DNA from 3 places in the Lysinibacillus sp. Y5S-8 genome. Region 1 is predicted to be linked to each of the others. Evidence: riboswitches for the same ligand, from Rfam matches in the RefSeq annotation. Region 1 holds a riboswitch; each other region holds the start of a gene.
The links. Region 1 has a riboswitch for cobalamin ahead of V6670_RS02680 (ABC transporter substrate-binding protein). Riboswitches for the same ligand answer to the same signal wherever they lie in the genome.

Region 2: linked by a shared signal. The riboswitch ahead of V6670_RS13675 (energy-coupling factor ABC transporter permease) and the one ahead of V6670_RS02680 (ABC transporter substrate-binding protein) in region 1 are both predicted to bind cobalamin.
Region 3: linked by a shared signal. The riboswitch ahead of V6670_RS10725 (hypothetical protein) and the one ahead of V6670_RS02680 (ABC transporter substrate-binding protein) in region 1 are both predicted to bind cobalamin.

The regions. Positions count from the first base shown of each region.
Region 1 covers NZ_CP145889.1:563,208-570,583, forward strand. Annotated here, with positions in the region: gene V6670_RS02675 (acyl-CoA dehydrogenase family protein) at 1-1,303, shown strand, start outside; cobalamin riboswitch at 1,361-1,543, shown strand; gene V6670_RS02680 (ABC transporter substrate-binding protein) at 1,688-2,659, shown strand; gene V6670_RS02685 (iron ABC transporter permease) at 2,656-3,657, shown strand; gene V6670_RS02690 (adenosylcobinamide amidohydrolase) at 3,654-5,114, shown strand; gene V6670_RS02695 (cob(I)yrinic acid a,c-diamide adenosyltransferase) at 5,127-5,690, shown strand; gene V6670_RS02700 (heterodisulfide reductase-related iron-sulfur binding cluster) at 5,962-7,376, shown strand, end outside.
Region 2 covers NZ_CP145889.1:2,812,378-2,819,753, forward strand. Annotated here, with positions in the region: gene V6670_RS13650 (precorrin-8X methylmutase) at 1-389, opposite strand, end outside; gene cobK (precorrin-6A reductase) at 402-1,163, opposite strand; gene V6670_RS13660 (sirohydrochlorin chelatase) at 1,160-2,059, opposite strand; gene cobJ (precorrin-3B C(17)-methyltransferase) at 2,074-3,741, opposite strand; gene V6670_RS13670 ((2Fe-2S) ferredoxin domain-containing protein) at 3,746-4,117, opposite strand; cobalamin riboswitch at 4,264-4,446, opposite strand; cobalamin riboswitch at 4,704-4,889, shown strand; gene V6670_RS13675 (energy-coupling factor ABC transporter permease) at 5,032-5,778, shown strand; gene V6670_RS13680 (energy-coupling factor ABC transporter substrate-binding protein) at 5,782-6,054, shown strand; gene cbiQ (cobalt ECF transporter T component CbiQ) at 6,060-6,833, shown strand; gene V6670_RS13690 (ATP-binding cassette domain-containing protein) at 6,830-7,376, shown strand, end outside.
Region 3 covers NZ_CP145889.1:2,201,634-2,209,009, reverse strand. Annotated here, with positions in the region: gene V6670_RS10730 (translation factor GTPase family protein) at 1-475, shown strand, start outside; gene V6670_RS10725 (hypothetical protein) at 804-1,526, opposite strand; cobalamin riboswitch at 1,754-1,938, opposite strand; gene V6670_RS10720 (GNAT family N-acetyltransferase) at 2,218-2,742, opposite strand; gene V6670_RS10715 (8-oxo-dGTP diphosphatase) at 2,986-3,459, opposite strand; gene V6670_RS10710 (PH domain-containing protein) at 3,728-4,108, opposite strand; gene V6670_RS10705 (methyl-accepting chemotaxis protein) at 4,693-5,937, opposite strand; gene aspA (aspartate ammonia-lyase) at 6,113-7,376, opposite strand, start outside.

The sequences.
Region 1 (7,376 bases):
TTATTTACTATCTCATGCAGAGCCTGGTTTTTATTGTCCCGTTACTTTGACGATGGCTACGGCTTATCTATTAGATCATTATGCTGATGAGGATGTAAAGCAGCGTTTCTTGCCACATGTTTGTGCAACAGGAGAGACGGAGCTATACGAAGGGGCAACATTTTTAACTGAACGTCAAGGAGGGTCAGACGTTGGGGCGAATGTTGTGGAGGCCAGAAAAGTAGGCAATGAGTACCGTCTCTATGGAGAAAAATACTTCGCATCCAATGCAGGTATGTGTGGCGTAGCAATGGTGTTGGCACGTTTAGAAGGCGCACAAGCAGGCTCTAAAGGGTTAACGTTATTTGCAGTTCCATGGAATAATGAAGATGGTACGGCTAATCATCTTCGTATTCGTCGATTGAAAGATAAATTAGGCGTTCGAGCAGTCCCATCGGGCGAGGTAGAGTTTGATGGTGCCCTTGCTTATATTGTAGGGGAACAAAATAAAGGGATTTATTACATGCTAGAAGCACTAAATCTTTCAAGAATTTGTAATGCAGTAGCATCGATTGGTATTATGCGTCGAGGCTTTTTAGAGGCAAAGCATTATGTGAGCAATCGATATGCATTTGGCAAGCCCTTAACACAATACCCAATGATCCAGGATACACTAGGGAAGTTTGCTGCTAAGCTGCATGTGGAAGTAGCGACAGTATTTGATCTTATTCAATTATACGATAAAGTGACAAGTGGGCAGGGAACACAACAAGATCTCATTATGAATCGTTTATATATTGCCATTATGAAAAAGGAAACGGCAGAGCAAGCCGTTCATTATGCTAGTGAAGCGATTGAATTACATGGTGGTAATGGCTATATTGAAGACTTTGTGACACCACGCTTACTAAGGGATGCACAAGTATTGACGGTATGGGAGGGAACGGCAAATATTTTGGCCTTAGAAATTATTCGTTTAGTGGATAAGTTCCATGCACATGAACTGTTTGTCCGTGAAATGGAGACAAGGCTAGAGAAGCTGGCGGATAGTCCACTAGTGCGAATTGTGGAAGAGCAGTTGGTAAGTCTTGCGGCTACATTACAAATTTTTAGCGCTTTAGATGAAGCAACTAAAACTTTCGAAGCAAAAGATATAGCGAAAAAGATGGCCCATCTTTATGAAAGTGTTGTAGCGGTTGAATGGGCACAAAAATTTGGCGGAAAGTACGAAAAGCTAGCGGATATCTATTTAGAGCAAACGTGGTCATTGCGACAAATAGGTGCACAAATGAAAACCGTACAATATTTTTCTGAAATTGTATAATTGCCAAGGAGTCGTCTGGAATGGAGGCGACTTCTTTTATTTTCATGTATAATGAAATCAACTGAATATTATAAAGGTTCTTTACTTAAGTAAAGTGAAAAGGGAAGTCGGTGTAATTCCGATGCGGTCCCGCCACTGTAAGTGTGAGTTTTTTCAAATAATGCCACTGAAGATTTCGGGAAGGCTTGAAAAACGCAATAAGCACGAGCCAGGAGACCTGCCTTTATAGTATAGACATGACAGCCTACGAGGATAGGGTGGTGGATTTTGTATCAGTTTTTTGGTGCGATTTTGACCCCTCATCATTCGAAGATGAGGGGTCTTATTTTGATGGAGAAAATATTTCTAACCAATTGACGCACGGATCAACAAAGGAGGATTCACATGAAGAAATTTTGGAAAATAGGATTATCAGCATTTTTAGCAGTAGGTTTGTTAGCTGCATGCGGGCAAGAAGCCAAAAATGACAAGCCAGTAGCTACGGAGCAGCAAACACAGCAAGAGACTCCACAGGTGGATGAAGCAACATTCCCAATGACCATAACAGATGCCATTGGCAAGGATATTACACTTGAAGCACCGCCTGAAAAAATTGTTTCTCTTATTCCAAGTAACACAGAGATATTATTTGAACTTGGTTTAAATGATGAAATAGTTGGGGTGACAGACAATGATGATTATCCACCAGAAGTCGCTGAAAAGGATAAAGTTGGGGGCATGGAGTACAATATTGAAAAAATTATTGCCTTAAAGCCAGATATCGTGTTTTCACATGAATCTAGCATGTCCCTTTCAGAAGCGGCGATTGAACAGCTTGAGTCAGCAGGTTTGAAAGTATTTGTCGTAAAAAATGCACAAGATTTTAATGAAACTTACACAACGATTGAGCTGCTTGGTCGTGCAACAGGGAAATTACCAGAGGCTGAAAAAATCGTTGCTAATATGAAGGAAAAAGTGGAAGATGTTCTGACAAAAGTAAAGGATGTTGAACCAAAAAAAGTGCTGGTCGAAGCATCGGATGAACCTACTATTTATACGGCGGGTAATGGCACATTTATGAATGCTATGCTGGAGATGATTCATGCAGAAAACGTAGCGGCAGATGCGAAGGATTGGTATGAAATTAGTTCAGAACAAATTATTGCGAAAAACCCAGATGTCATCGTTGTGACATATCATTATGTACCAGATATTTTAACAAAAATACCACAACGTGCTGGTTTCGATACTGTTAATGCCGTGAAAAATAAGGCAATCGTTCAAGTAGATGAAAGCACAACAAGTCGTCAAGGTCCCCGTTTAGGAGAAGGTCTTGAAGAATTAGCAAAAGCTATTTATCCAGAGGTATTTAAGTGAAAAAAATAGCACTAGCCTATGTACTAACATGTACGCTTCTTGTCATTAGTATCTGGTGTGGCGTAGCGATAGGCTCAGTTCATATTCCGTTAGAAGTTTTATGGAATCAAGCAGTTGATGAAACGGCTGCTAATATCTTTTGGAAAATCCGTCTGCCACGCGTGTTGTTAGCGGGACTAGTGGGAGCTTCTCTGGCCATTGCTGGAGCAGCTTTCCAAGGGTTGTTAAAAAATCCATTGGCAGATCCATATACATTAGGCGTTTCATCGGGGGCATCTGTTGGTGCTGTTATTACGATCTTTTTTAGTATATCTATACCGGTCGTAGGCTTGTATGCCCTACCCACTTTTAGTATGATAGGCGCAATCATCACAATGGTAGTGGTCATGAGCTTTGCTAGAATGGTAGACCGTTCATTGAAGATGGAAACGTTAATTTTAACAGGTGTTATTTTTAGCTCATTTCTAGGCTCTCTCATTTCATTAATGATTGCTTTATCTGGAGAAGAGCTACGCCAAGTAATTGGCTGGTTACTAGGTTCTGTGTCAATGCGTGGATGGCCATATGTCCAAATGATCACGCCATTTGTTATTATTGGTTCCATTATGCTTTGGACGCAAAGACGAGAGCTAAATGTTTTGTTATATGGTGAAGAGCGCGCGAAGCATTTAGGTGTCAATGTGAAACGTAGTAAGTATTTGATTTTAGCGGGTGGCTCCATGTTAACGGGAGCTGCTGTAGCGGTTTCTGGCACAATTGGCTTTGTAGGATTAGTTGTACCGCATATGACAAGGATGATTTGGGGTTCCGACCACCGCCATTTATTGCCATTATCGTTTTTCAATGGCGCAACTTTACTCATTGTTTGCGATTTAGTAGCACGGACAATTATTGTGCCAAGAGAGCTGCCTATCGGTGTTATTACAGCGTTTATTGGTGCACCTGTTTTCTCCTATATTTTTTATAAGCAACGTAGAAGTAAGGGGGTACGGGCATGATTATTGTCGAACATCTATCAGGTGGTTATGAAGATGTACCAATCGTCAAGGACATTAGTTTTACTGTGGAAAAAGGGAAAATTCTTGGTATTCTAGGACCGAATGGTAGTGGGAAATCTACATTATTAAAGGTAATGAGTGGGATATTACCAGCTACTGCTGGAACAATCACAATTGATGGACAAAATATCCTTTCTTATAATGCCCGTGCTTTGGCGCAAAAGATGGCTGTACTACCACAGCTTCATGCAAATGCTTTCTCAAATAGTGTAAGGGAGGCCATTTCACTAGGGCGCTACCCCCATCAAACAGGTTTTTTCTCAAGTTGGTCTGAACAGGATGAACAGGCTGTTCAGCATGCCATGCTGCAAACGGGTGTAAAACGCTATGAGCACACCCCGTTAGAATTTTTATCGGGTGGTGAACAACAAAGAGTATTTGTTGCTCAGGCATTAGCGCAAACAGCAGAAATTCTACTGCTGGATGAGCCAACCAATCATCTAGACATTGCACATCAACGGCAAATCTTAGATATGGTCAGGAAGGAAGCTGTGGAGTGTGGTTTAACGGTTGTTATGGTACTACATGATATGAATTTAGCCTCTCTCTATTGTGATGAATTATTGCTTATGGAGGGTGGGCAAATGAGAGCACTTGGAGCACCGCATGAAGTATTAATTGCCTCCCAAATTGAAGAAGTTTATCAAGCACGAGTGGCTACATATGCCCATCCCGAAATACCAAAACCTCAAATTACAATGATGCCCGCAACAACTGATTACCAGCAGCGAGCTGTCATCAAAAAAGAACATTTCATGATAACGGAACACTATATTCAACTCCAATCAGAGATTCCGTTAAAAACAGTGTCCTCTGCTGTTCATAACCCAGGTATTGGCTGGCATAATTGCCTATTAAACCGCTCTGTACCTGGTGATTATGTGATAAGTGATGTAAAAAGAGAAGTTAGTGAATTTTTGCAAAGAGAGAATTTTTCCCCTACAAGTACTGTTGTGATGCTGACAGCAGTGCCAACAGCTCTTGTCGCCATCAATGAATTTTCAGCGCCTTTTGGCAGTATGATAGTAGCTGTAACGGCTGGTGTGGGCAATGCGGTTGATGTATCACGTGTACACGAAAGACAAGATGATCCATATATTGGTACTATCAATACATGGATCATAATCAATGGCTGTTTATCGGAGGAGGCATTTTTCCAGGCACTGATGACAGCTACAGAGGCGAAAACAAAAGCTTTGCAATCAGAAGATATTCGTGACGAGCGTAGTGGAACCATTGCTACAGGAACTGCTACAGATAGTCTGTTAATTGCAGCAACTCAAAAAGGGGAAGAAATGCTGTATGGTGGCCCGATTACGGAAGTTGGTAAAATGATTGCAAAGGGTATTTATGAAACAACAGTTCAGGCCATCAGAAATTATAAAAATCAGTTTTAGGAGATGAGAGAAATGAAGCTTTACACGAAAACAGGCGATACGGGGAAAACAAGTCTAATTGGCGGACGCGTTGATAAAGATAGCTTACGTGTTGAAACATACGGGGCGATTGATGAATTAAACTCTTTTATCGGGAAGGCAGTAAGTGAATTAGATCAAGCACTTTTTAAGGATATTTTAACAGATCTTGAAACAATTCAGCATGAACTATTCGATGCTGGTGGTGACCTTGCCAATGTGATGAAAGAACGCCACTATAAATTAACAGAGCAACCGATTGAAGTGCTGGAAGCTCGTATAGATGCTTTATCAGATGAAGCACCACCATTACAACGTTTTATTTTACCAGGTGGCGCACCAGCAGCTGCAACTTTACACATTGCTCGTACAGTTGCACGACGAGCAGAGCGTGAAATGGTGACACTTATGAAAGAAGTGGAGGACGTGCCGAAAGTTGTACAAAAATATTTAAATCGATTATCAGATTATTTATTTGCAGCCGCACGTGTTGTAAATGCTCGATTAAACGTAGCGGATATTGAATACATTCGCAGTGGCAATGTCTTCAAAAAATAAACTTGTTATGTGGATGTCGCAGCTTTTATTAATTAAATGTAAAAAAAGAAAAGTAAAAAAAATGCTACTTTGAATAAATTTCAGGGTGGCTTTTTTTCTTGTAAAGTGTAAGAATATAAAATTATCAGAAATATTTCCGTTTTATGTTGACTGAATGCTCACTCATTTATTAGAATAGGAATATATTGATATAGTGACGCACATTTCTGTATGAACTAGCAAATTTGCCGCAAAGAGAGAAAATTACGACAAACTAAAGGGGGGACCAACCATGAGTCCATTATTAATTGCTAACATAGTCTTAACAGTCGTGGTTGTGCTTTATGCAGTAGGATTGTTCTTCTATCTGTTGAAAACACGCTATAAGTATGTGCAATTGGGGAAAAAGGTTGAGTTTGATGAAAGTGTTAAAGAGCGACTACGCTATATTATGGTCAATGTATTTGGTCAAAACAAGCTATTAAAGGATCCAAAGAGTGGATTAATTCACGTGATGTTTTTCTATGGATTTTTGATGGTTCAGTTAGGGGCCATTGATTTAATTTGGAAAGGACTAGCACCGGGATCACATCTGCCATTAGGTATTTTCTATGGTGTCTTTACATTCTTCCAAGAGCTTGTAGTTTTAATGATTTTAGTTGCGGTAGTGTGGGCATTTTATCGCCGCTATGTAGAAAAGCTAGTGCGTCTAAAAAGAGGATGGAAAAACGGTCTTGTATTAATTTTCATTGGTGGCTTAATGGTCTCAACATTAATTGCTAATGGTATGGGATTAATCTGGCATGGTGAGGGGTTGACTTATACGGAGCCTGTTGCTTCAAGCATTGCTGCTATATTTGGTTTCCTACCTGCATCAGTAGCTGCTGGAGTGTTTTATGTTATGTGGTGGGCACATCTTTTAATTCTATTAACATTCCTTGTGTATGTACCACAATCTAAGCATTTCCATTTAATTGTTAGCCCACTGAATGTTTACATGAATCGTTTAGATCGTGTGGGTACATTAACGCCTATTGATTTTGAGGCATTAGAAGAAGCAGGAGAAAATGCTGAAAGTGAAGAGGATATGCCTTCAATTGGAGTTGGACGCATACAAGACTTCACACAAAAGCAAATGCTCGATCTGTATTCTTGTGTAGAATGTGGACGTTGTACCAATATGTGTCCTGCAACTGGGACAGGAAAAATGCTGTCTCCAATGGATTTAATCGTGAAATTGCGTGATCATTTAACATTTACTGGCGCTGTTGTAACAAAGCAAAAGCCTTGGGTACCTTATCAATTCTTTGCCAATACCAAGGGTAATCAGCTTGCGATGGCTGCTGGTGCTGAAGGCGCAGTAATTGAAGATATTTACAGCCCATCTTTAATTGGCGATGTGATTACAGAAGAAGAAATTTGGGCTTGTACGACTTGTCGAAACTGTGAGGATCAATGTCCAGTAATGAATGAGCATGTTGATAAAATCATCGACCTACGTCGTTATCTAACAATGACGGAAGGAAAAGTTAATCCTGATGCACAACGTGCCATGACAAATATCGAACGACAAGGGAATCCTTGGGGCTTAAATCGTAAAGAAAAAGAGAATTGGCGTGATCTTGATCCAACAATCCATATTCCAACAGTAAAAGAGTTAAAAAAATCTGGCGAAGAAATGGAATATCTATTCTGGGTTGGTTCGAT
Region 2 (7,376 bases), 2.2 Mb from region 1:
GTAGCCTTTTGCATGGAAATGATGGCACGAGTTGTATTTTGTTTTTTCGCTTCTACTGCGACATCTTCATCCGCAATATAACAATGTAAATCGCCACCATGCTTTTGGAAACGTTTTTTACCAGAGCCACTTTCAATCATTTGAACATCTGCAATGACGTGTCGTCCGGCAAGAATGGACTTAATCCCCGCTTCAATTGCATCAGGTGTAATGATGACACTGCGACCTAGCTCAAAATCCGCCGAAGCATGGATAATACGGCGCACAATCTTCCACTCGTCCTCCGAAAAATCATGATCGCCCATTTCCTCTGCAATAATCGAGAAACTATAATCGTAAATTTTATCTGGGTCTACCGTTAGTGGTTTGAAATCTGTTTTAAAATCCATGGATAATGCCTCCTAAAGTGTATGTTGTACAGCCTGTAATATTTCTTCAAATGTTGAATATTGTTGGCCATATTGAATGGTTGGTCTTGCAATAAGAATCGTTTCAATATGACAGGCAAGAGCTGCCTCAAGCTTCTCATCAACTGAGCCAACTTTACCGCTTTCTTTGGTGATCATCAAAGTTACTCCATATTGACGAAACAATGCTTCATTTAATTCCTTTGAAAACGGACCTTGAATAGCTACAATATCTCGTTGTGCCACACCAAGTGCCTCACATTTTTCCATATTGTCCAGTCGTGGAAGCATGCGAGCAATTACTCTCGTATTTTCTAAGCCTTGTAAAACCTTTGTAAAAGTAGCAAGTGTTTTGCTGCCTGTTGTCAGCATGATGACACCACGCTTTTCTGCCGCTAATTGGGCTGCCTCCTCATAATCCTTCACTATTGTAATGAGAGGATGCGCATAGTGTTCATGGGCACGCTCATAGCGAATATAAGGAACTTGTGCCTGTTCGGCCGCTGCCATTGCATTTTTAGAAGCTTCCTCAGCAAATGGATGAGAGGCATCAACCACCATTTGATAGCCTTGCTCTGTTATGATGGCTGCCATTTCCTCAGCTGTCAGTCGACCTATTAAATGTGATAGGCCAACGTCAGCAAGACTAGAGGCTGCCGAATCAGTCACAACGGTAGCTGTTACCGCATGTCCTGCGCTTTGCAGGGCAAGGGCTAAATCCCTTGCATCACTCGTCCCTGCTAACATGAAAATCATTTTACTGGCTCCTCTTCATGGTGGTGGTCATGGTCGTGATGGTGGTCGTGTCCATGATCGTGATCATGGTGATGGTGGTGATGGGCATGTCCATGAACTGCCGCATAGGCACGATAATTTTCTAAATCTTGCATGCCTGTAGATGTACCATTTATCGCTTGTTCAATACGCTCTAATAAAACATTTTGTAAACGTTCATGGTAGCCAAAATAATTGGCAATTTGAACAGTACAATCTGGATATTGTTCATTAAACTTCACACACATATCATTCATACGTTCCATTAAAATACCTGTGAATAAAAAGTATGGGAGCATGATGATTTTTTTCGCACCTAATTTAACACAGCGTTCAATACCTTCTTCAACACGTGGATCTGTTACGCCCATAAATGCACTTTCCACATATTTAACAGGTAATTTTTCCCATAAAAGTCGTGTAATTTTATAAAAATCACCATTTGCAGATGGATCACTGCCACCTCGTGCAATCAATAAAATGGCTGTATCTTGTTGCTCTTGTTCTGAATGAAAACCAATTTCCGCTAGACGATCTTGTAAAATCGCAAATATTTCATCATGAATGCCAATGGTTTGACCATAGGTAAATGTAATGTTCGGATAATGCTCACGCGCATGCTCGATCTCTGCTGGAATATGCAGCTTTGAATGGCCTGCATGAAGTAAAATAATCGGAATTACATGAACCTCTGTAGCCCCTTTCTTCACACAATTCGTAATGCCTTCTTCGATGTTCGGTGAAGCAAATTCTAGGAAACATGTTTCCACTAAAAATTGTGCATCAATACGCGGTGTCATTTGTTCAATAAATGTACGTACCTCATCATTTCCTGCTGCTAAACGGCTCCCATGGCCGACAAATAAAATAGCTTTCATCTCTTTTCTCCTTACTAGTCGCCGCACGGAGCTGGCTCTACTTTTATTTTGGAAGACATATCTTGATACGTAAAATGCAATATCTTTTTCACACGTTTAAAATATTTAAATAAACGTTCATTTGGGTGGGCATTTGCTTTATATTCTTCAATAATATCTGTAATTAGTGGAATCAGTTGTTCAGGCTCCAACCCTTCTACAACAGGCTGTGCTGCATGGGCCGTACGACCAACTGGCTTCGCCCCAATAAAGACATCAAATTTACTTTTGCGATAGACAATACCAATATCATCAAATACAGCCCTGTAACAGGCCATACCACAGCCGTTAAAGCCGATATTTAATGTTTTCGGCAAAGACATACCACCTAATTTTTGTTGTATCTCTTCTGCATAAGGAATCGAATCGGCCTTTTCACCATAGCAAAAATCACAAGCCTTCAAGGATAGCACATCACCAATCGGCGCTAATAAAAAGCCTACTTCCTGTAGTTTCTCCGTAATACGTTCAGGGGCAGTCGTTGGGATTTTCAAATGGATTTGATGGTCTGGTGTATATTCCATCGTTCCCTCTTCCCCAACGACCTCTGCTAACGTCATCATTTGCTGAGGTGTGAAAAACTTATTCACCACTCCTGGGCTTACAGCTAATTCAAAAATTGATTCTATTTTTTGCTGTACAAGCTTCGGCGTTACTTTGACTGCACTTGTTCCTTTCACCATTGCGAGTGCCGCTGTAGCCATTTCAAGTGCTGTTTTTTTCGGCTTTGGCGTAGCGGCTACACTGGGTTTATTAAAACGCCCTGCATTAGGATCTGCTGTAAAGTCTTGTCGTGCAGTCCCTGTCTCTTGGTTCATTGCCCAAGGTTCATTTTCTTCACGTAAACGTTGATGTGGACGTAATGGTTGTTTTTCTTCACCCAATGTATATTTACGTTGATAGCCACGTGGTGTAATCATTTTATTGTCATAGAAAAATGTCGACGAATTACCAATAATGACTGTCGTCAGCATTCCAATATCATGCTCCAGCATTTCGGCTAATGTTGTCATCGTCACTTCTTGACGATCGCGGTAAGCACTTTTCACAAGTCCTACTGGTGTGTCAGGCGAACGATACTCTAAGAGAATGCGCTGTGCTTCGACAATTTGTCTTGTTCGGCGACCGCTTTTTGGGTTGTATAAAGCGATTACAAAATCCGCCATAGCGGCTGCCTCGACGCGCTTGGCAATTAAATTCCATGGTGTTAGATGGTCACTTAAACTAATCGTACAGGCATCATGCATAATCGGGGCACCAAGTAAGCTAGCACATGAATTGATAGCAGAAATACCAGGGACAATTTCTACCTCAATCCCCGTTGCTTCTGTCCAGCCTAGCTCAATCAATACCTCATACACTAATCCCGCCATACCATAGACACCCGCATCACCACTTGAAATGACTGAGACAATGCTTCCAGCCTCTGCTTGGCGAACCGCTTCCTGCGCACGGGACACCTCTTCGGTCATTCCAGTACTGACAATCGACTTCGCACTGACTAAATCTTGAATCAACTCCACGTAGGTTTTGTAGCCTATGATCATATCACTTTGTTGTAATGCCTCTACCGCCCGTGTCGTAATATGCTTAAAGTCTCCAGGTCCAAAGCCCACTACGAAAATTTTTCCTTTTTGCGCCATGTTGTTACCCCTCTTTCACCTTTTCGATCCCTTTAATGGCTGTCGTTTGTGCTGTACGCTGTAATGTACCTTCACGAAGTGTAAAGACATGTTCGTTGTATAAGGATTCATGATGTAAATCTTGTACGAGTGTTCTAGCATGCTCTGTTGATGGTACACGATACCAATTCCCTTGCGGATAGGCGATGACCACACAAGCATCCTTGCATCGTCCATTACAGCGCGTTCTTGTTGTATGTATCTCTTGATCAAGTGCTTGCTGTTGTATTTCTTCTCGAATAGCTAGGGTAATTTCCTCCCCACCTTTGTTCATGCAGCTACTACCATTACAAATAAAGAGATGTGTTTTCATCCCCTCTAAATTCCATGTTGTCATCTTCTGTCTCCCCTCATTTGCTTTCTGGAAAAAGAAAAACCTTTACTCTAATTACGGAGAGTAAAGGTTTTGTAGAAGCCAAATAAAAACGAATAAAATAAAATACAGGTACTCGCTCTCGCTTCAACTTCTCCCTCCGAAAAGTTTGCATGCACAATCAAATAAGCAGGTTTCCTGACTTAAGCTTCATTTTACTATCGCGCCTTCCCAAGTTTGCACCAGTGGCTTTGCGATTTCATCAGCTATTACAGTAGCGGGGGCTGTATTGGATTTTCACCAATTTCCCTATTATCTCGAGTTATTCGAGCACTTATCGACGTTTTATATGAAATTTATTATCTTCTTTATAGAATAGAAAACTGTCTCTATCATATCTCATTATTTTAAAATTTCAATATTTCTATAAAAATTTATGACAATTTTATCAATTTTGTGTGTAGACCGGGTATAAAAATTATAATATCTCCTTATTTATGACAATTCAGTAGTTATCAGAATTTTCTCCATTGACCTTCAATTGAAAATATTTTTAAAAAAAGTATAGCATATTTATGGAAAATCATGTTACACTTTGTCGTGAAATCTCACAACTTAATGTTTTTTCGGTGTAAAATACTTATCATTTTGCTTAAAAGGGAAGCCGGTTTGAGTCCGGCGCGGTCCCGCCACTGTATTAGGGAGCTTTATAGAACATGTCACTGTCCAACGGATGGGAAGACCTATAAAGTGTTGAACTAGAGCCAGGAGACCTGCCGAAAAATATGTGATCGTTTCAGCCTACGAGGATAGGTGTGCGGCTTAGCAGATGAGAATGTTATTTGCTTTTTTAGCTATGCACTTTTCCAACAACGGAGAAGTGCTTTTTTATTTACGCACGCTACATTCTAAAAATCTATTAGTAAGGAGGAAAGCTGTTGAAATTTTCATGGTGGAAACTTAGTTATTTTTTATTGGCCTTTTTACTCGTGCCAAAACGTGCCTTTGCTATGCATATCATGGAAGGTTTTTTACCAATCGAATGGGCTATTTTTTGGTGGGTCATCTCTATCCCATTTATTATTCTAGGATTGCGCTCCATTCGCAAAACGATTGAAGAAAACCCTGAAACCAAAATGCTTTTAGGTCTTTCAGGAGCCTTTGCTTTTGTGCTGTCGGCGTTAAAAATCCCTTCGGTTACAGGTAGTTGCTCCCACCCAACTGGTGTTGGACTTGGAACGGTTTTATTCGGACCTCTAGCTATGAGTGTCATCGGAACGATTGTTTTATTATTCCAATCTTTATTATTAGCACATGGTGGGATTACCACTTTAGGAGCGAACGCCTTCTCTATGGCGATTGTAGGCCCATTTATTGCTTACTTTGTCTTTAAAGGGGCTCAAAAAATAGGGTTGTCATTTTCACTAGCTGTTTTTTTTGCTGCGATGCTTGGTGACTTAGGTACATATGTTGTGACTTCTGTACAGTTAGCATTAGCCTTCCCTTCAGAGGTTGGCGGCTTTATGGCATCGTTTACAAAGTTCGCAGGTATTTTTGCCTTAACTCAAATTCCGTTAGCGGTGAGTGAAGGAATTTTAACGGTCATTGTGATGAATTTCTTGAAAAAGTACAATGTCAGCGAATTAAAAATGTTGCGTGTTTTCTCAACAAAGGAGGCACATTAGTAGATGAAACGAAATTTATTACTATTAGCGATTGTTGTGCTGTTAGCTATCATTCCATTGTTTATACAAAAAGGTGCAGAATTTGGTGGTGCTGATGGAGAGGCAGAAGCAGCCATTGGCGAAATCAATGCAGAATATGAACCGTGGTTTGAAAGCTTATGGGAGCCACCAAGTGGTGAAATTGAAAGCTTATTATTCGTGCTACAGGCAGCTATTGGAGCTGGTTTTATTGGCTACTTCATCGGCTATATGCGCGGCAAGCATAAAGAAGGTTAACCATTATGTTACTCATTGATAAGTATGCGTATCTTAATAAGCTAGCGTCCGTTCATCCGCTAGAAAAAATGATATTTTCAATTGGTCTACTTCTCGCAACGCTCATCATGAGAGATGAACGACTTTCACTCATTACATTTTTTGTAATGAGTGCTTTTATCATTTTAGGTGCAAAAATTCCGCTTACCTACTATGTTAAGTTATTATTGCTACCTGGATTTTTCTTACTAACAAGTCTTGTATCCATCTTGCTGTCAATCACACCAGCAACTCATGTATTACCTGCCCATCTGTGGTCTTTTACGTGGATGAATTGGACAATTTTCATCGGAAAAGCAAGTGCCCTATCCGCCCAACAATTGTTCTTTATTGTCCTTGGCAGTATTAGTTGTTTATACTTTTTGATTTTGACCACATCCGTACAAGGGATTTGCTATGTGCTCCGACAATGGCGACTGCCCTCTTTATTGGTTGAGCTTATTGAACTAACCTATCGTTTTATTTTTATATTTTTAGAAAGCATGTACAAAATACATCTTGCCCAGCAAGCGCGCCTTGGCTACCATTCTCCAATGCAATGGCTACGCTCCGTATCCATGCTTATTGTGGCGCTATTTGCTGAAATGTTTCAGCGTAGTCGTGAGCTTAATAATGCCATGCAGTCACGGGGTGGCGAAGCCGTCTACTGGCAAGAGATGGGCTCCTATAGCAAGAAAAATTGGCTAGGCATGGCGACACTATTCCTATTCCTGATTGTATATGGAGGGTACTTCTCATGACAGCATTCTATTTTGAACTAAACCGCTTGTCCTATGCCTATGCAGATGGTACGAAGGCGTTGTCAGACATTACTTTACACATTCCAAAAGGAAAAAAAATTGCCATACTTGGTCATAATGGCGCTGGAAAATCAACATTGTTTCAGCATCTTAATGGTATTTTACAACCGTCAGCTGGGACGATTGTTTTTGATGGCAACGAGCTTCAATATAGTCGAAAAGCTTTAAAGGCACTTCGCCAGCAAGTTGGCATTGTTTTTCAAGATGCGGATCATCAACTTTTTTCAGGTACTGTCAAGCAAGATATCGCATTTGGACCACTAAATCTTGGCTGGTCTACCGAAAAAATCGAAGAAAAAATAGCATGGGCTGTTGCGCAAACGGAAATAGGCGATTTACTCGATAAACCTATTCATTTTCTAAGCGTAGGTCAGAAAAAGCGTGTGGCGATGGCAGGTGTTTTAGCGATGGAGCCCTCTGTCCTCTTATTAGATGAACCAACAGCAGGCCTTGACAATTATTATGCTACCCAAGTTCTACAGT
Region 3 (7,376 bases), 1.6 Mb from region 1:
ACATAATGAACATACATCGGGCGGCGATTTCCGAGAAGCTAGTTTCCGTGCGCTACGTCAAGGACTTGAGCAAGCACAGAACATCCTGCTTGAACCCTATTATCGCTTTAAAATGAAGGCTTCGAACGACTTTATCGGCCGCATGATGAGCGACATACAGCAAGCTGCTGGCACATTCGATGACCCCATCTTATCCGAAACAGATGTTGTGCTAACGGGACGAGCACCCGTTGCCACCCTAATGAGCTATAGCACAACCTTTGCGGCCTATACCAATGGTAAAGGCGCACTCACACTCCAATTTGATGGCTATGATGTATGTCATAATGCCGAGGAAATTATTTCGCACATGGGCTACGATAAAAATGCCGACCCAGAATACAGCTCCTCCAGCATCTTTTGTGCAAAGGGCAAAGGATATTCTGTTCCTTGGCACGAAGCACAAGCAGCCATGCACTTGTCTGTAAGTAGGTGATCCTGCCCGCGCGAAGCCGTTTGCTTGCGCGGGTGTTTACTTGCTTCGAGCGAGAGTATTTCATCTGTTTCCGCGAGTATTCGCTGTCCGAACGAGAGTATTTCATCTGCTTCCGCGAGTATTCGCTGCTCGAGCGAGAGTATTTCATCTGCTTCCGCGAGTATTCGCTGCTCGAGCGAGAGTATTTCATCTGCTTCCGCGAGTATTCGCTGCTCAATCGAGAGTATTTCATCTGCTTCCGCGAGTATTCGCTGCTCAATCGAGAGTATTTACCCCCTACCCTTCAAATAAATAAAAACAAGCCCTCCGTTTGATGGAGGGCTTGAGTTTATAATGCGCCTACTGCTTTCTTTGTAGGGCTGTGCACAAGGTATGCAGGCTCGACAATCACGTAGTCATGCGTGTTTGTGAAATCAACTAGCACTTTACCAGGATAACTTTTTAAAATTTGCAGTTGATCAATTAATTGCAGCAATAGCTCGTGACCGTTGCCACGTGGATGCCAGTTGAAATGGTAATCATTTAATGCCTGAACCGCTTCAATAAATTGGGCATATTCCTGCTGCACAAAGGCTATTAACTTATCATGTTGAGGCGCTAAATCATGGATATATGTTTCATAAAAACGCATCACAATCGAGCATAATACATCATTGACACGTGCTGCACTTAAAACAGGCTTTGGCTCCAGTGACAGACGGTCAAGGTTGGGCTTGGCACGTGTGGAATCAATGCGTGTAATTAAATGGTATGGCTCCCCGTTAACCTCATAGACAATCGGGTTAGTCGGCATATACATCATAAAGCTATTGGTCTTCGTTTTCAGTTGATCGGTTACCGCTGCCTTCGCGAAAAGATGCCCGTCCACATCCCCATTTTGTATCCAAATAATTTCTTTATTATATAAAATTTGCTCAAAGAAGCGATCATTGCGGATCAGCTTCGTTGCTAATAATTGGTCAATCAATGATTCGACCGCCATTCTTGTTTTCGCTTTCTTGGCAACTTCTGTGCGTGGCTGCTTACAAATGTTCATATCTAAAGAAGTCATACATGCATCCCCTTTGCGTACATAATGTCAAAACAAAAAGGACTTCCTACCATTTTTGAGGAAATCCTTCGCTTATCTTCGTTCATCACCCAATGCCAAACAAACCCTAAGTATGTGTAAATGAGCCCGCTTGCGAACCCCTTCATTTACTTTGGGCGTTTGACGTACCGTGACGAACAGAGCATTCTGTTTTGTCAACATGCCACCTCCTATTCCTCGTAGGTTACTGGTGTGTACTCGTAACAGGCAGGTATCCTGACTCATGGTCATTGCCACTTTTCTCCTTCCCATCATTTGACAGTGGTTGCTGAAAAGTCGCTCACATTTACAGTTGCGGGACAGTGTCGGATTCGCACCGACTTCCCTTTTAAGCAAATTGCACGCAATTTACACCTATTACTACACGCTATTCAGTTGGTAAGGAAATTTGCGAAAATTCTCTATTCCTTAGCTAATCATTGTAAAGTATTGTATGTCCAAAGTCAATTTATGCTAAAAAATACTAATTATTTCAAAATACTTCCATGTAAAATGGATGCATAAAAAACTAGGTTTTCCTCATGTCACACTGAGCATCGCTTTAATTGCTTTCTGTAAAGTGATAATAAAGTTATTTCTAATCAAAAAATATAAAAATTATATTATAAGAAGGCTCTTTAAAGTTGTTTAAATCTTGTTGAACTAGCCCCCGTTAGTTCAACAACTTCTTGAAATCAATTCTTGTGTAGGTTTTATTATAGGTCGTACCAACATCATTATAAAATACAGCTTTTTTTAAATATGGGTCAGAGATAGGTTCGTAACCGTGTTTGCTAATTAACTTTATCATTTTGGGATTTTCTATCAGGTCAACACTCACAAATATTTCAGAATGTCCTAAACTCTTTGCAATATTTTCTCTATACCTCATTAAGTTTGAACCTATACCATTACCACGATAATCCTCTTTTACATATAGGTCACTTAATTTAGGAAGCAAAGTACCTTTTAATTTAAGAACTCCAAAACCAAATATAAGTGCGTCTTGTTCAGCAATTACCAAATATAATTCCTTTTTTGCAAATTGCTTTAAATAATTCGTGAATAGATCTTTATTATTTCTACTATCACATAAACCCGATAAGTCGTTTTCATTCGCTAATCTGATTATGTAGTTCATGGTTACTGCCACTTCCCTATTCTTTAATAAATCACTATTATAAAATTCCTTCTTCAACAATCTGCACCGTTCGTTTAATAAACAAAAGGACGGTCAAGCGGCTTTTATTTTAGAATTTTCTCTATCTATTCTTAATCCCTCTCTACCATTTAGATATTGAAAGTTAAACTATTTAACAAAGTGGTTAAATTTGAGCCCCATTATTTATTCTTCACTTATATATGTATTGAACTGACCTCGATGTTATTGAAAAGCGACTGCTCTATTGAACGATTGCCCCCGTTAGTCTAATAAGAAGTTTTATGTGTGACGTATAGTAACTTTCCCTTCTTTATTTTCTTCGTGGTTCCATTCAACTTGAATCTCAAATGTTCCATCTTGAAAAAATAAAGGAAATCTCCTCCGTATCGATGGCTGCATAGGAAGTTTATATGCGTTCTCTATATCTACCCAAACCGCTTTCCCTTCTGGAGCATCTTTCAAGAGTTCACCCTCGAAATCCTTTGTTATGTAATTAAATATCATATATCTATCTTTTGCGACTGGATTAACATATTCATAAAGCCCTTTATAAATAAGGTTTCTAACTTCTAACCCGGTTTCTTCCCTTACTTCTCTGATAGCACTTTCTACAATACTTTCAGGAAATTCAACTTTACCACCCGGTGGAATAAAACCTTTGAAATTGTCGTGCTGTCTATCCAGAAGTAAAACCTTCTCTTCACTTTGAATCATACACACAGTCCATATTTTATAATTAATAGAATTACTCATAATTCACTCCATACTTTTTAAATAAATATTACCATATATGTGTCCTTCTTAGTTAAACAACTTCATTATCTCTTAACACCTTCTCTACATCATAGAAAATACATATGCCCGCATCTCTTTGTTGATTTTTAAATGTCCTGTAATTCTTTTTTTCGTAATCGGAACTGGAATCCCTTACACCCTTCACAAGGTAATTTCCTCATCTTTATCATCCTTTCTTTGCACAACAAAAAAGCCTCGCAAAATTGCGGGCTTTTAGTACCATACACTACGTCCCCAAAACATACTGTGCTAAAACACTTTGCACTTTGTATATATTCGTCGCCTTGTTGAAGTTTTTTTGAATCGGTAACGAACTGCCTGACACCCATATTTTGAGCTCTGCATCTAAATCAAATGTCCCGGCTGTTTCTACTGAAAAATGAACGATATTTTTATAGGGAATGGAATGATATTCGGTTTTCTTGCCAGTCACCCCTTGCTTATCGATAAGGATTAATCGTTTATTCGTAAAAATAAACGTGTCTCTTATAATTTTATAGGCATTTTTGATTGTTTCGTTTGGAATCAATAAATCACGGACCTCCTCCTGTAATTTTTCTAAATTCACCTCGCTCGCATTGCCGATTAATCCATCAAATAAGCCCATCTCCTGGCCCCTTTCATTGTCATTTATTTAATGTATTACAAAGAAGATAGCGCTACGACAGGAAATAATGGTTTTATTGAGTCTATAGAGGCGAAGCATTGCACGTAATCATAGGCTTGCTTTATAGTCTCTACTAGCTATTGTTTAGGCTGTGATGAAGAGAGGAAGCTGGTTAAGGTTAGCATCTCTTTTGGTAAGGTAAATAGCGATTTTTTTAAAGAGTATGGGAATGAAGAATCACTCATATTATTCCAAGAAGCGATTGCAACGGCAGTCAAAAATGAAGGTGTTGTCAATATGGCTTTACCTCAATTTGGTTAAGTGAAAAAGGGCAAATCAGTAGCTGAATGTAGGTTAAGAATACGCATACAATCTACACGATCTATAAGGATTTCACTAAGAAATTAATTGCATTGGTCCGCCAATAAAAAACACTTCCCATTCTAATGACAGGAAGTGCATTTCAAATTACTTATCTATCGCCTGAAACAACCTTTGTGCATAGCTGTCTGTGAAGGCAAAATCATCTTGTTCTTAGATAGCTATTTCAGGGCTAAAAAACCTTGAAAATATGTTTTTCTTGCTTAAACCTGAAATTGATTTGTTAGCTTTTGTAAATTATCAGCTTGTACGCTTAAATCCTGTGTCACATGATTGACAGCTTGCATTGAGGCTGTTTGCTCATCCATTGAATGTAAAACAGCCTCTGTATAATGCGATAGCTTACCCATACCATTAGCAATCGTTGTCACAGAGGAAGCTACTTCATTGGCACTGCTAGAAAGCTGTTCAGCTGTTGTTGAAATATCCTCAAGCTGGCTCGTCATTTGACTAACATGCTGTGAAATCGTGCCAAAGGATTTTGTTGCTTCATCAATGACATAGACACCCTGCTGAACATTTTTTAAATCCTCCTCCACTGAGGATGCTACCTGTTTCGTGTCAGTTTCAATGCCCACTACTAAGTCCACGATTTGTGCAGCAGAATGCTTGGATTGCTCTGCTAATTGACGCACTTCCTCTGCCACAACTGCGAAGCCTTTCCCATGTTCTCCAGCTCGAGCTGCTTCAATGGCGGCATTCAATGCCAATAAATTCGTTTGGTCCGTAATAGCTGTAATCATCTCAGTCATCGATTTAATATCTGTCATTTTATTGGATAATTGCTGCATGAGTCCGCTCGTTTTTTCGGTTGAAGAAGAAATAAATTTCATTTGTTCCTTCGCCACATGTAAAATATTTGCTCCATTTCCTGCAATCTCATTGGCATCTTTTGCATGATCAAACACATCCTGAGTGGCTACCGTAATTCGTCCGATTCCATCGACAGTTTCTTGCATAGCATTAGCACTATCATTGGCAGATTGTGCCGCTTGCTTCAAGCCCTCTGACGTTTTCTCCATTTGTTGATCGACTTCTTCCACAGCTACCGTAATTTCATTGGTACTTGCGGATAATTCTTCGATGCTTGCTGATAAATCTGTAGAGCTGTGCGCAATTTTTTGTGTCATTGTGCGTAATTGTTCCTGCATCTCTAAAAAGGATTGCGCTAGCTGAGAAATCTCACTCTTGTCACGAACCTCGATGACAACTGTATCTAATTGGCCTGCCGTAATGCCCTGTGCAGCCTCCGTTAACTGTTTGATGGGCTGTATCACTTTGTAATGAACATATACGGTGTAAGCTAATGTAATGGCTATTCCAACGATGGTTAATACAGTAGAAAGCCATTCTAATGTCGTTACATTGGCTAAATCAATAAATAGAATAATAATCATTAAGACATTTAAAACCGCAAAGCCAAGTAAACTCTTTTTTCGCAAACTCATTCCAAATTCCTCCAACTAAAATATGTCTTCCATACCATTATTATAGTTGAAAAATCCTAAAAATCATAAGGATACGCTCTCTTTTATAAGAACAAAGACACAATTCCATTGATGGCTGCATAAAAAAAAGACTATAGACAGCTCGTAAAGCATGTCTACAGTCTTGATGTTGGAATTATTTTAAATTCATGATACTAGAGCCAGCAATACCAGGGTGTGTCATTTCATATGGATCTAATATTAAGTCTAATTGTTCGTTTGTTAAGACACCTTCTTCAATGCAAAGCTCACGAATAGAACGACCTGTTAGAATTGCTTCACGCGCAAGACGTGCTGCTACTTCATAGCCAATATGTGGGTTGACAGCAGTTAGTACCCCTACACTTTTCTCTACGTATTCTTTCATGCGTTCTTCATTTGCTTCGATGTCTTTTAAGCAATTTTCCGTAAACGCACGGAAAACATTATTCATAATGCTAATGGACTGAACTAAGTTAAACACTAAAACAGGCTCCATTACGTTTAATTCTAATTGTCCAGCTTCAGATGCTAGTGAAATCGTATGGTCATTACCAATCACTTGGAAGGCAACTTGGTTCAGTACCTCTGGCATAACTGGGTTGACTTTACCTGGCATAATCGAAGATCCTGGTTGACGAGCTGGTAAAAGGATTTCTCCTAAGCCTGCACGAGGGCCTGAAGCCATTAAACGTAAGTCATTAGCAATTTTAGACATATTAATCATACAGATTTTTAAAGCGCCTGATACTTCTGTATAAGCATCTGTATTTTGTGTTGCATCCACTAAATGTGTCGCACCTTTTAATGGTAAACCAGAAATTTCAGCAAGATGCTCATCAACGGATTTAATGTAATCTGGGAAGGCATTTAAACCTGTTCCAACAGCCGTTGCACCCATATTCACATCATATAAATTTGGACGTGTTTGACGAATGCGTACGATATCACGGTTAATCACGCGGCAATAAGCTTCAAACTCTTGTCCTAAGCGAATTGGCACGGCATCCTGTAAATGCGTACGACCCATTTTAATGACATGTGCAAATTGCTCTGCTTTTTGATGGAAAACCGATTGCATATAATCCATCGTTACTAATAATTCATCTATTAAATTTAAAACAGCGATATGAATAGCTGTTGGGAACGCATCATTTGTTGATTGTGACATATTAACATGACTGTTTGGGCTTACTGTGTGATAGTCACCTTTTTCTTTCCCTAAAATTTCTAGGGCACGGTTGGCGATGACTTCATTAGCATTCATATTGATGGATGTACCTGCTCCACCTTGGATTGGGTCTACAAGAAATTCTGCATCCCATTTGCCATCAATTACTTCTTGTGCTGCTTCGACAATTGCCTCACCAATTTCTTTTGATAATAGGTGTACTTCCATATTACTTAAAGCCGCTGCTTTC